One region of the Streptomyces agglomeratus genome, then DNA from elsewhere that is predicted to be linked to it. Evidence: riboswitches for the same ligand, from Rfam matches in the RefSeq annotation. Region 1 holds a riboswitch; the other holds the start of a gene.

Evidence for each region. Region 1 has a riboswitch for cobalamin ahead of AS594_RS21865 (CbtB domain-containing protein). Riboswitches for the same ligand answer to the same signal wherever they lie in the genome.
Region 2: linked by a shared signal. The riboswitch ahead of AS594_RS11975 (ribonucleoside-diphosphate reductase subunit alpha) and the one ahead of AS594_RS21865 (CbtB domain-containing protein) in region 1 are both predicted to bind cobalamin.

Annotation. Positions count from the first base shown of each region.
Region 1 is NZ_MEHJ01000001.1:5,021,705-5,026,746, forward strand. Features, by position in the region: gene AS594_RS21840 (alkaline phosphatase family protein) at 1-201, shown strand, start outside; gene AS594_RS21845 (HAD-IIA family hydrolase) at 276-1,055, shown strand; gene AS594_RS21850 (hypothetical protein) at 1,159-1,716, shown strand; gene AS594_RS21855 (class F sortase) at 1,718-2,389, shown strand; gene AS594_RS21860 (CbtA family protein) at 2,460-3,224, opposite strand; gene AS594_RS21865 (CbtB domain-containing protein) at 3,243-3,461, opposite strand; cobalamin riboswitch at 3,496-3,661, opposite strand; gene AS594_RS21870 (glycoside hydrolase family 6 protein) at 3,806-4,837, shown strand; gene glxA (radical copper oxidase GlxA) at 4,910-5,042, opposite strand, start outside.
Region 2 is NZ_MEHJ01000001.1:2,853,930-2,858,971, reverse strand. Features, by position in the region: gene AS594_RS11980 (ribonucleotide-diphosphate reductase subunit beta) at 1-458, opposite strand, end outside; partial or broken gene AS594_RS11975 (ribonucleoside-diphosphate reductase subunit alpha) at 461-2,852, opposite strand; cobalamin riboswitch at 2,994-3,117, opposite strand; gene AS594_RS47560 (hypothetical protein) at 3,229-3,378, shown strand; gene AS594_RS11965 (YbdD/YjiX family protein) at 3,672-3,875, opposite strand; gene AS594_RS11960 (carbon starvation CstA family protein) at 3,872-5,042, opposite strand, start outside.

The DNA of each region.
Region 1 (5,042 bases):
CAGAGCGCCCAGATCCTCGTCTCCTGGAACGGCGGCACACCGGTCGCGGTGAAGTCGTACACGGCGGACGTCGTCTCGCAGCCACAGACGCTGACCTTCAGCGTCCCGTCCGGCGCCACCAGCGTCGGATTCCGCTTCCGGTACACCGGCAGCAACAACTGGTACTGGGTGATCGACGGGGTGAGGATCACAGCGGCCTGATTAAGGTGGGGGCGCCCGGACGGTGTGGTCCGGGCGCCCCCAGCGTTTTTTTGCGTACGGCAGGAGTCCGGCACATGGCAGAGCGCAAGCCGATCGAATCGTGGCTGACCGACATGGACGGCGTCCTCATCCACGAGGGAACGCCCATCCCCGGCGCCGATGCCTTCATCAAGCGGCTCCGCGAGTCGGGCAGGCCCTTCCTGGTGCTGACCAACAACTCGATCTACACCGCCCGCGACCTGCACGCCCGCCTCTTCCGGATGGGCCTCGACGTGCCGGTCGAGAACATCTGGACCTCGGCGCTCGCCACCGCCCGCTTCCTCGACGACCAGCGGCCCGGCGGCACGGCGTACGTCATCGGCGAGGCAGGACTGACGACGGCGCTGCACGACATCGGTTACGTCCTGACGGACCACGACCCGGACTACGTCGTCCTGGGCGAGACCCGTACGTACAGCTTCGAGGCGCTCACCAAGGCCATCCGGCTCATCAACGCCGGTGCGCGCTTCATCTGCACCAACCCCGACGAGACCGGCCCGAGCCGGGAGGGCCCGCTGCCGGCCACCGGCGCCGTCGCCGCGCTGATCACCAAGGCGACCGGCAAGGACCCGTACTTCGCGGGCAAGCCCAACCCGCTGATGATGCGGACCGGGCTCAACGCGATCGGCGCCCACTCCGAGACCAGCGCGATGATCGGCGACCGGATGGACACGGACGTCCTGGCCGGGCTGGAAGCGGGCATGGAGACGTTTCTCGTCCTGACCGGTCTGACCGGGCCGGCGGACGTCGACCGCTACCCCTTCCGCCCCTCGACGATCGTCGATTCGATCGCGGACCTCGTCGACCGGATCTGAGCGGTCCGCTCCCGCCCGGGGGCCCGTACGGAGCAGTGAAGCGCTCCTGAAGATGCGGAAACCGGCCGTACCGGTGAATCTTCGTAGTACCAGGAGGTTCACTATGCGCTCACTTCAGCTCGCGCTCTGTGCCGGCGTGGCGGCTGCCGCGGTCATCGCGCCCGCAGCCGCCGCCCATGCCGACAACGAGGCCGAGGGCCAGGTCCTCGTCACTCCGTCCACCATCGCTCCGGGCGGGGAGGTGGATCTGCGGGTCGACGTGTGCAAGGGCGGGCAGGCCACCGGTACGTCGGAGGCGTTCGCCTCACCCGCGCACTTCAACCCGGCGGCCGACCGCGGCGACCTGTTCGCCGAGGCCCGCATCCGTTCCGACGCCGAGGCCAAGGACTACGAGATCTGGGTGAAGTGCAAGGGCGGCGGCCGGGCCAGCGGCACCGTCACGGTCGTCCACCACCACGAGCCCACCCACCACCCGACGCACCACGAGACCCCCGTCGCACCCGTGCACGCGGGCGGCGGCGGCACGGCGGAGGTCGCCGCGGCCGAGGAGGGCGGGCCCGGAACGCCGCACACCGTGATCGGCCTCGTGCTGGCGGGCGCGGCGGCGGTCGCGGTGGCCTACCGCAGCGTGCGCCGTCGCCGTCGTACGGACTCGGACTGACATGTCCGCCGAGGACCGGCCGGCCGGTGGCGGACGGCTGCTGACCGGCGTCGCGTGGGCGGTGCTGCTGCTCGGACTGTGGCTGTGGGGCCGGGAGGTGACCGACGGCCCCGGCGGCAGCTCGGCGCCCACCACCGGAGACGTGGCCGCTGTCGGCCGCCCGCTGGGAGTGCCGCTGCCTCCCGCACACGCCCCCGTAGAGGCCGCCGCGGCGCCGCAGCGCGTCGCCGTGCCCTCCCTGGGCATCACGGCCCCGGTGGTTCCCCGCGGTCTCGACGCGTCGGGCGCCGTCGATCCGCCGCCGTACCACCAGTCGTCGAAGGTCGGCTGGTTCCGGGGCGGGAGCGTGCCGGGCGCGGCGGGAGTCGCCCTGCTCGTCGGGCACGTCGACACCGAGAACAAGCCGGCCGTGTTCTACGGCCTGAGCGCCGCGCGTCCCGGCGAGAAGGTCAAGGTGACGGGCGCCGGCGGTCTGAGCCTGGAGTTCACCATCGACGACATCCAGGTCTTCACCCGCGAGCGCTTCGACCCGCAGAAGGTGTACGGCCCCCGCGAGAGCGACCGGGCGGAACTGCGCCTGATCACCTGCGGGGGCACGTACGACAAGAAGGCCCGCACCTACACGGCCAACGTCGTGGTGTCGGCGTACCTGACGGGGGCCGGCCGGGGCTGAACGCCCGGCGTTGTCGGTGCGGTTGGTGCGGTCGGTGGTGCGGTTGGTGTGGTTGGTGGTGCGGTCGGTGTTACGCCGCCACCGGCTCCGCCGCCGGAACCGAGCGGGTCGCCGCGCGCAGCCCCAGCGCCCCGAAGACCCCCGCGAACACCGCCCACAGCACCGCGTGCGAGGCCAGCGACAGCATCCTGAAGTCCCACAGCAGCGTCGCCGCCACCGGGACCTCGTCCGGATTGCCCGGCAGCGCGAACAGCACCGCCAGCGTCGCGACCCCCGTGACGGCCACCGCGACCTGCCGCACCGGCAGGGACCGGTCGGCGAGGCGTACGTACACCTGCCGGGCCAGCACCATGCCGAGGATGCCGATCACCACGGCCGCCAGCCACAGGGCCTGGCGGCTCGCGACGGTGCCGGAGTCGCCGACCCCCGGCGGGTTCGCCGGATAGCGCAGTCCCGGCAGCAGCGAGACCGCCACGAAGGCGGCCGCGCCGAAGGCCAGGGCGCGCGGCCACGGCCGCTCACCGAGGCCCGTACGGCGGTGCACCAGGGCGTAGGCGAGGGCGAACAGGACGCCCAGCGCGAGGCCCGCCACGACCGCCGTGACGACCAGGCCGAAGTGCTGGGTGGAGCGGGAGAACAGTTCCTCGTGGTGCTGGACGGCCGTGGCCGCCGCACCGTGCGTGTGCTCATCGGCCGCGGAACGTGCCTCTTCGAGGCGGATCGCACGGTCCATCAGGGGCTCGGCGAGGAGCAGGGAGAACAGGCCGGCGGCAAGGCCGGCTGCCCCGCCCGCCGCCAGCCCGCGTCCGAGCAGGGGCAGTACAGGTTCTGACATGGTGCGCACGGCCCCCGATCAGTGGCAGGGGGCACCGAAGAGGTGCCTGCCGTCGTGCGAGAACTCGTGCAGGTAGTCGCCCGTAGCGGCGATGGCGGTGCCGTTGTCCATGAAGACCGCGTAGAGCGCGACGAGGGCGATGATCGCCGCGGCGGCCATGATCAGCCAGTGACGGGCGGTGGTCGCGGCGGACGTGACCGCCGCGGTGTCGGTGTGCTGCGCAGTGTGCAGAGACATACCGGTGAGCCTCCTTCTGGGGTTTCCACGCCCCAATTCAGGAGGACGACGGGTCAGTTCCTGACTTCCGTACGGGCCCGTGGGCTCGCGTACGGTCACAGTGGCGGGACCGTCCCGGGTTCGCACCGGGTTCCTGTCCACCGTCGCCTCGATGTGTGTGGAGTTGTCATCCGGAGAGTCCCAGCCTGGCTGAGCACTGTCAACAGGGACTCTGTCCCTCGCTCCCGTGGCGGCACCCGGTGTGCCAGGATGGTTTCGACCGGATGTGTCCGGGGAGGGACCGGGGGGTCCTCGTATCTTCAGTACGTCTTCAGTGCATCTTCGGTGCAGCCAAGGGGGAGTGGATGTACGGCAGTTACAGCGGCCGTAGGCGCGTGCGTGTCCGGGTGGCCGCGGTGGGGGCCGTGGGGGCCGCGCTGCTCCTGGCGGGCTGCTCGTCCTCCGGCGGTGACGGGGGCGGCGGCACGAGTCCGGACCCGGTGAAGCAGCAGCCGAAGGGGAGCGATCCGTACTGGGTCAACCCGGAAGGAAACGCTGCCAAGCAGGCCGCTGCGTTGGCCAAGAAGGGCGAGGACGAGAAGGCCGGCCTCATCCGCAAGATCGCCGAGCAGCCGGCCGCCGAGTGGATCGGTCCCGAGAACGCCGAGGCCCAGGCCAAGGGGTACACGGAGGCGGCCGAGAAGGCGGACCGCGACGCGCTGCTCGTCCTCTACAACATCCCGCACCGCGACTGCGGGCAGTTCTCGAAGGGTGGCGCCGCCGACGGCAACGCCTACCGCGCCTGGGTCGACCAGGTGGCCAAGGGCATCGGCGACCGCCCGGCCACCGTGATCCTGGAGCCGGACGCGCTGCTGCACCTGGTCGACGGCTGCACGCCCGACGAGTTCCACGAGGAGCGGTACGACCTCCTCAAGGGCGCCGTCGAGCGCCTCAAGGAGCAGCCGAAGGCCAAGGTGTACCTGGACGCGGGCAACGCGGGCTGGAAGTCCCCCGACTCACTGTTCGAGCCGCTCCAGCGGGCGGGTATCGCGAAGGCGGACGGCTTCTCGGTGAACGTCTCCAACTTCCAGACCACCCGCGTCAGCAAGGACTTCGGCAGGAAGCTCTCCGCGAAGGTGGGCAACAAGCCCTTCGTCATCGACACCAGCCGCAACGGCAACGGTCCGTACACCGGGGGAGACCCCGAGGAGAACTGGTGCAACCCGCCGGGCCGCGCGCTCGGTGAGAAGCCGACCACCAAGACCGGTGACGAGCTGGTCGACGCGTTCCTGTGGATCAAGCGCCCCGGCGAGTCCGACGGCGACTGCAAGGGCGGCCCGAAGGCCGGCGAGTGGTACGAGGAGTACGCGCTCGAACTGGCCCGCAACGCGAAGTAGCGGCGCACGCGACACGGAAAGCGAAGGGGGCCGCCCGGCACACCGGGCGGCCCCCTTCGCGTACCCGTCGGCCTACGGGACCTCGATCCAGACGCCCTCGGACGGCGTGCCCTGATCGTCCGTCACGAACAGCATGTAGTAGCCGGACGGGACCAGCGCCCGGTTCTTCGGCACGGTGACCGAGATGCCGCCCTTCGTCTTCTTC
Region 2 (5,042 bases), 2.2 Mb from region 1:
TCCATCCACTTGAAGCAGAACTGCGCCTTCTCGCGGATCGAGGGGATCTCCTCCACCGCGTCGAACGCCGCCGCGCGGTCGTCCGGGTCGGGCAGGTAGGTGTCGAGCAGCGTCAAGTAGAACTGGACGTGCACGGCCTCCTCGAAGAGCTGGCGCGAGAGGTAGAGGCGCGCTTCGGGGGAGTTGATGTGCTTGTAGAGCGTCAGCACGAGGTTGTTGGAGACGATCGAGTCGCCCGTCGCGAAGAACGCGACCAGCCGGCCGATCATGTGCTGCTCGCCCGGCGAGAGCTTGGCGAGGTCCGTGACGTCCGAGTGGAGGTCGACCTCCTCCACCGTCCACGTGTTCTTGATCGCGTCCCGGTAGCGCTCGTAGAAGTCCGGGTAGCGCATGGGACGCAGCGTCAGCTCGAAGCCCGGGTCGAGAAGGTTTTTAGAGATTGCAGCGTTTTCGCTCATGATTACTGGCACGCCTCGCAGGACTCGGGGTTCTCAAGGGAGCAGGCGATCGCGTCCGCGTCGGGGCGGCGGGGCCTGCTGTACGGGGATGGGGGCCGCGGCAGCCGCGCCGGAGCCGGCCGCGCGGGCGATGCGGGTCGCGGGGCGCGAGCGCAGGTAGTACGTCGTCTTCAGCCCCTTCTTCCACGCGTAGGCGTACATCGAGGAGAGCTTCCCGATGGTCGGCGTCTCCAGGAAGAGGTTCAGGGACTGCGACTGGTCGAGGTACGGCGTACGGGCCGCCGCCATGTCGATCAGACCGCGCTGCGGGATCTCCCACGCGGTGCGGTACAGGGCCCGTACCTCCTCGGGGATCCAGCTGAAGCCCTGCACCGAGCCGCTGGACTCGCGCAGCGCCTCGCGGGACTGGGCGTCCCAGACGCCGAGCTTCTTCAGGTCCTCCACCAGGTACGCGTTGACCTGGAGGAACTCACCGCTGAGCGTCTCGCGCTTGAAGAGGTTGGAGACCTGCGGCTCGATGCACTCGTACACGCCCGCGATGGACGCGATGGTCGCGGTCGGCGCGATCGCGAGGAGCAGGGAGTTGCGCATGCCGGTCTTCGCGATACGGGCGCGCAGCGCGTCCCACCGCTCCGGCCAGGTGACCTCGACGCCGTAGTGGTCGGGGTGCAGGACGCCGCGCGCCGCGCGGGTCTTCTCCCAGGCCGGGAGCGGGCCGCTGACCTCGGCGAGGTCGCAGGACGCCTCGTACGCGGCGAGCATGATGCGCTCGGCGATCCGCGTGGACAGGTCGCGGGCCTCGGCCGAGTCGAAGGGCAGGCGCAGCTTGAAGAAGACGTCCTGGAGACCCATCGCGCCCAGGCCCACCGGACGCCACTTGGCGTTGGAGCGGCCGGCCTGCTCGGTCGGGTAGAAGTTGATGTCGACGACGCGGTCGAGGAAGGTGACGGCCGTGCGGACGGTCTCGTCCAGCCGCTCCCAGTCGATCTCGCCGTTCCCGAGAACGAACGAACCGAGGTTGACGGAGCCGAGGTTGCAGACGGCCGTCTCGCCGTCGTCAGTGACCTCCAGGATCTCGGTGCACAGGTTCGAGGAGTGGACGACGGAGCCGGGCTCGGCGGTCTGGTTCGCCGTACGGTTCGACGCGTCCTTGAACGTCATCCAGCCGTTCCCGGTCTGCGCCAGGGTGCGCATCATCCGGCCGTACAGCTGGCGCGCGGGAATGGTCGTACGGGCCAGGCCGTCGGCCTCCGCCTTGCGGTACGCCTGGTCGAACGCGTCGCCCCACAGGTCGACGAGCTCGGGAACGTCGGAGGGCGAGAACAGCGACCAGTCGGCGTCCGCGTCGACGCGGCGCATGAACTCGTCGGGGATCCAGTGCGCGAGGTTCAGGTTGTGCGTACGCCGCGCCTCCTCACCCGTGTTGTCGCGCAGTTCCAGGAACTCCTCGATGTCCGCGTGCCACGTCTCCAGGTAGACGCAGGCCGCGCCCTTGCGCCGGCCGCCCTGGTTCACGGCGGCGACGGACGAGTCGAGGGTGCGCAGGAAGGGGACGATGCCGTTCGAGTGACCGTTGGTGCCGCGGATCAGGGAGCCGCGGGCGCGGATGCGGGAGTACGAGAGGCCGATGCCGCCGGCGTGCTTGGAGAGGCGCGCGACCTCGTGGTAGCGGCCGTAGATCGAGTCGAGCTCGTCGAGCGGCGAGTCCAGCAGGTAGCAGGACGACATCTGCGGGTGGCGCGTACCGGAGTTGAACAGCGTCGGCGACGACGGCAGGTAGTCCAGGCGGCTCATCAGGCGGTACAGCGCGGCGACCTCGTCGGCGGCCGGGGGGGAGTCGTCCTTGGCGAGGCCGGACGCCACGCGCAGCATGAAGTGCTGCGGGGTCTCGATGACCTGACGGGTGATGGGGTGGCGCAGGAGGTAGCGGCTGTAGACCGTGCGCAGTCCGAAGTAGCCGAAGCGGTCGTCGGCGTCCTGGTCGACCAGCGCGTCGAGGCGGGCCGCGTGGGCGTTCACGAAGTCGGCCGTGCGGTCGGCGATCAGGCCCTCGCGGTGGCCGACGGACACCGACTCGGAGAACGTACGGACGCCCTGCGTCGCCGCCTCGTCCCGGATCGTACGGGTCAGCAGGCGGGCCGCGAGGCGGGAGTACGCCGGGTCCTCGGAGATCAGCCCGGCGGCGGCGTCGGTGGCGAGGCCCCGCAGCTCTGCCGCGTCGGACGCCGCGTTGCGGCCGCGCAGGGCGGCCGCGGCGACTCTGCCCGGGTCGGTGTCGGGGAGGTCGGCGGTCAGGTCGGTGAGGGTCCGCAGCAGTGCGGTCCCGGCTCCGGGCCCGTCGGACGGCTCCGTCGATTCCGTGGCAGTGGCCGGATCGGCTGACGCGATGGTCACAGGGGTGCTCTCCCTCGCTCGGCGCGGGGCCGGCGGGGGAGCGGGGGCGTACGGGCACACGTCACCCGTCGAGGGCGGCACACCGCGTAGCGTCCACCGGCCCAACCGCGAGGCCCGGACGTGTCGGTATCCGGTTCGGTCGAGCCGGATACACCGTCGGCAGGTCTTCGGACTCCCGGGTGCACAAAAGCACACCGATCACACCGTTGCGGGACAGTTCCGGATTCACACCGGATTCCCCTGCGGCGACAGCGAGCATGAGCATACATGTGGGGGCGGTTGGATGATGCACCCCCCACATGTTGTGTCACGCGGGAAGGGGACCGCAGTTGTCACAGGGCGCCGCTATCGTCGTGAGCACAAGGAGGTACGCCCCATGACAGCTGTCGCCGGCCGGCCCCACCTGCTCCCCGAAGAGTTCGACGAGGCCACGCGCATACTCGCCCGCACGACCGAGGGCGTGCGTCTGGAGCTCATCGACGGGCGGCTGAGGAGCAGGGTTGTTCCGGACGGGGACCACGGGTGAATCATTCAGTGGCTGACGCGCATCTGCTTGCAGTCTCGTCCCGAGCTGTGGCTCCATCCGGACCAAGGGCTGAAGGTGCAGGCGTACCGCAAGGGCCGCGCGCCCCGACGGCTCACTCGCGCCCAGTGATGCCTTCGTACGAGAACGCGCACACCGTCCCGTTCGGCAAGCCGGTGGCGCTGCCCGGCCCGGTCGAACTCACCCTGGAGACCCAAGCCCTGAAGGAGTGGGTGCGCTGACGCCGACGGGCCGCCGTACCCCCGAATGGGGCGCGGCGGCCCGTGGGCGACCGTTCAGCAGCAGCGGAAGCCCTCGCGGGGGTCCGCCTCGCGGGCGTCCGTGCGGCTGCGCTCGAACTGGCGGCGGGTCATCACCGGCGCCCCGGGGTCGCAGGAGCGCGCGTGGGCGACGTACCGGTCGTACGCCGACTCGCCGGTCAGCTCGCGGACGTACCAGCGGATCCGGCCCGCCGCCCGCCGAACGTCCGTCAGCGTCATTCCGGCGTCCCCGTCCCGGCGGCCGCCGTCTCCTTGCGGTTGCCGCCCTCCGGGCCGACGCCGGCGGCGACCAGTTCGGCCTTCTCCTCCTTGGTGGCGATGATCGAGGCGGGGGCGACCAGCTTGGACTCGACGTACGGCGCCTCGTGGAGCTTGACGCTCTCGGGGTCGCGGATCGCCTTGAGGCAGACCCGGCCGGCGTCCGCGAGCACCACCACGATGAGGACCGCGAAGAGCGCGCACAGCACGCCGTCGACGGTCGAGTTGGTGACGACGGTGTGCATCTGGTCCATGTTCTTGGCGGGCGGCAGCACCTGGCCCGCGTCGATGCCGGCCTGGTACTTGTCGCGCTGGGCGAAGAAGCCGACCTTCACGTCGTCCGAGAAGATCTTCTGCCAGCTCGCGGTGAGCGTGACCGCCACGTCCCAGGCGAGCGGCACCGCGGTGACCCACGCCCACTTCAGGCGGCCGGACTTCACGAGCAGCGTGGTGCAGACGGCGAGGGCGACGGCGGCCAGCAGCTGGTTCGCGATGCCGAACAGCGGGAAGAGCTGGTTGATGCCGCCCAGCGGGTCGTGCACGCCGACCCACAGGAAGTAGCCCCAGCCGCCGACGACGACCGCGCTGGCGAACCAGACACCGGGCTTCCAGCTGACCTGGCGGAACGGCTTGTAGACGTTGCCCAGCATGTCCTGGAGCATGAAGCGTCCGACGCGCGTGCCCGCGTCCACCGTGGTGAGGATGAACAGCGCCTCGAACATGATTGCGAAGTGGTACCAGAAAGCCTTCATCGCGGTACCGCCGACGACGGCCGAGAAGATCTCCGACATGCCGAGCGCGAAGGTCGGCGCGCCACCCGTGCGCGAGAGCAGGCTCTGCTCCTCGACGTCCTTCGCGGCCTGGGCCAGCGCCTCGGGCGAGATGGAGAAGCCGAGGTTCGTCACCGCCTCGGACGCCGCCTGGACGCTGTCCCCGACGACGCCGACGGGGGAGTTGATGGCGAAGTACAGGCCGGGATCGATGATGCAGGCCGTGATCATGGCCATCACCGCGACGAACGACTCGGTCAGCATCGCGCCGTAGCCGATCATCCGGATCTGTGTCTCCTTCTGGACCATCTTCGGCGTGGTGCCGGAGGAGACCAGGGAGTGGAAGCCGGAGAGCGCG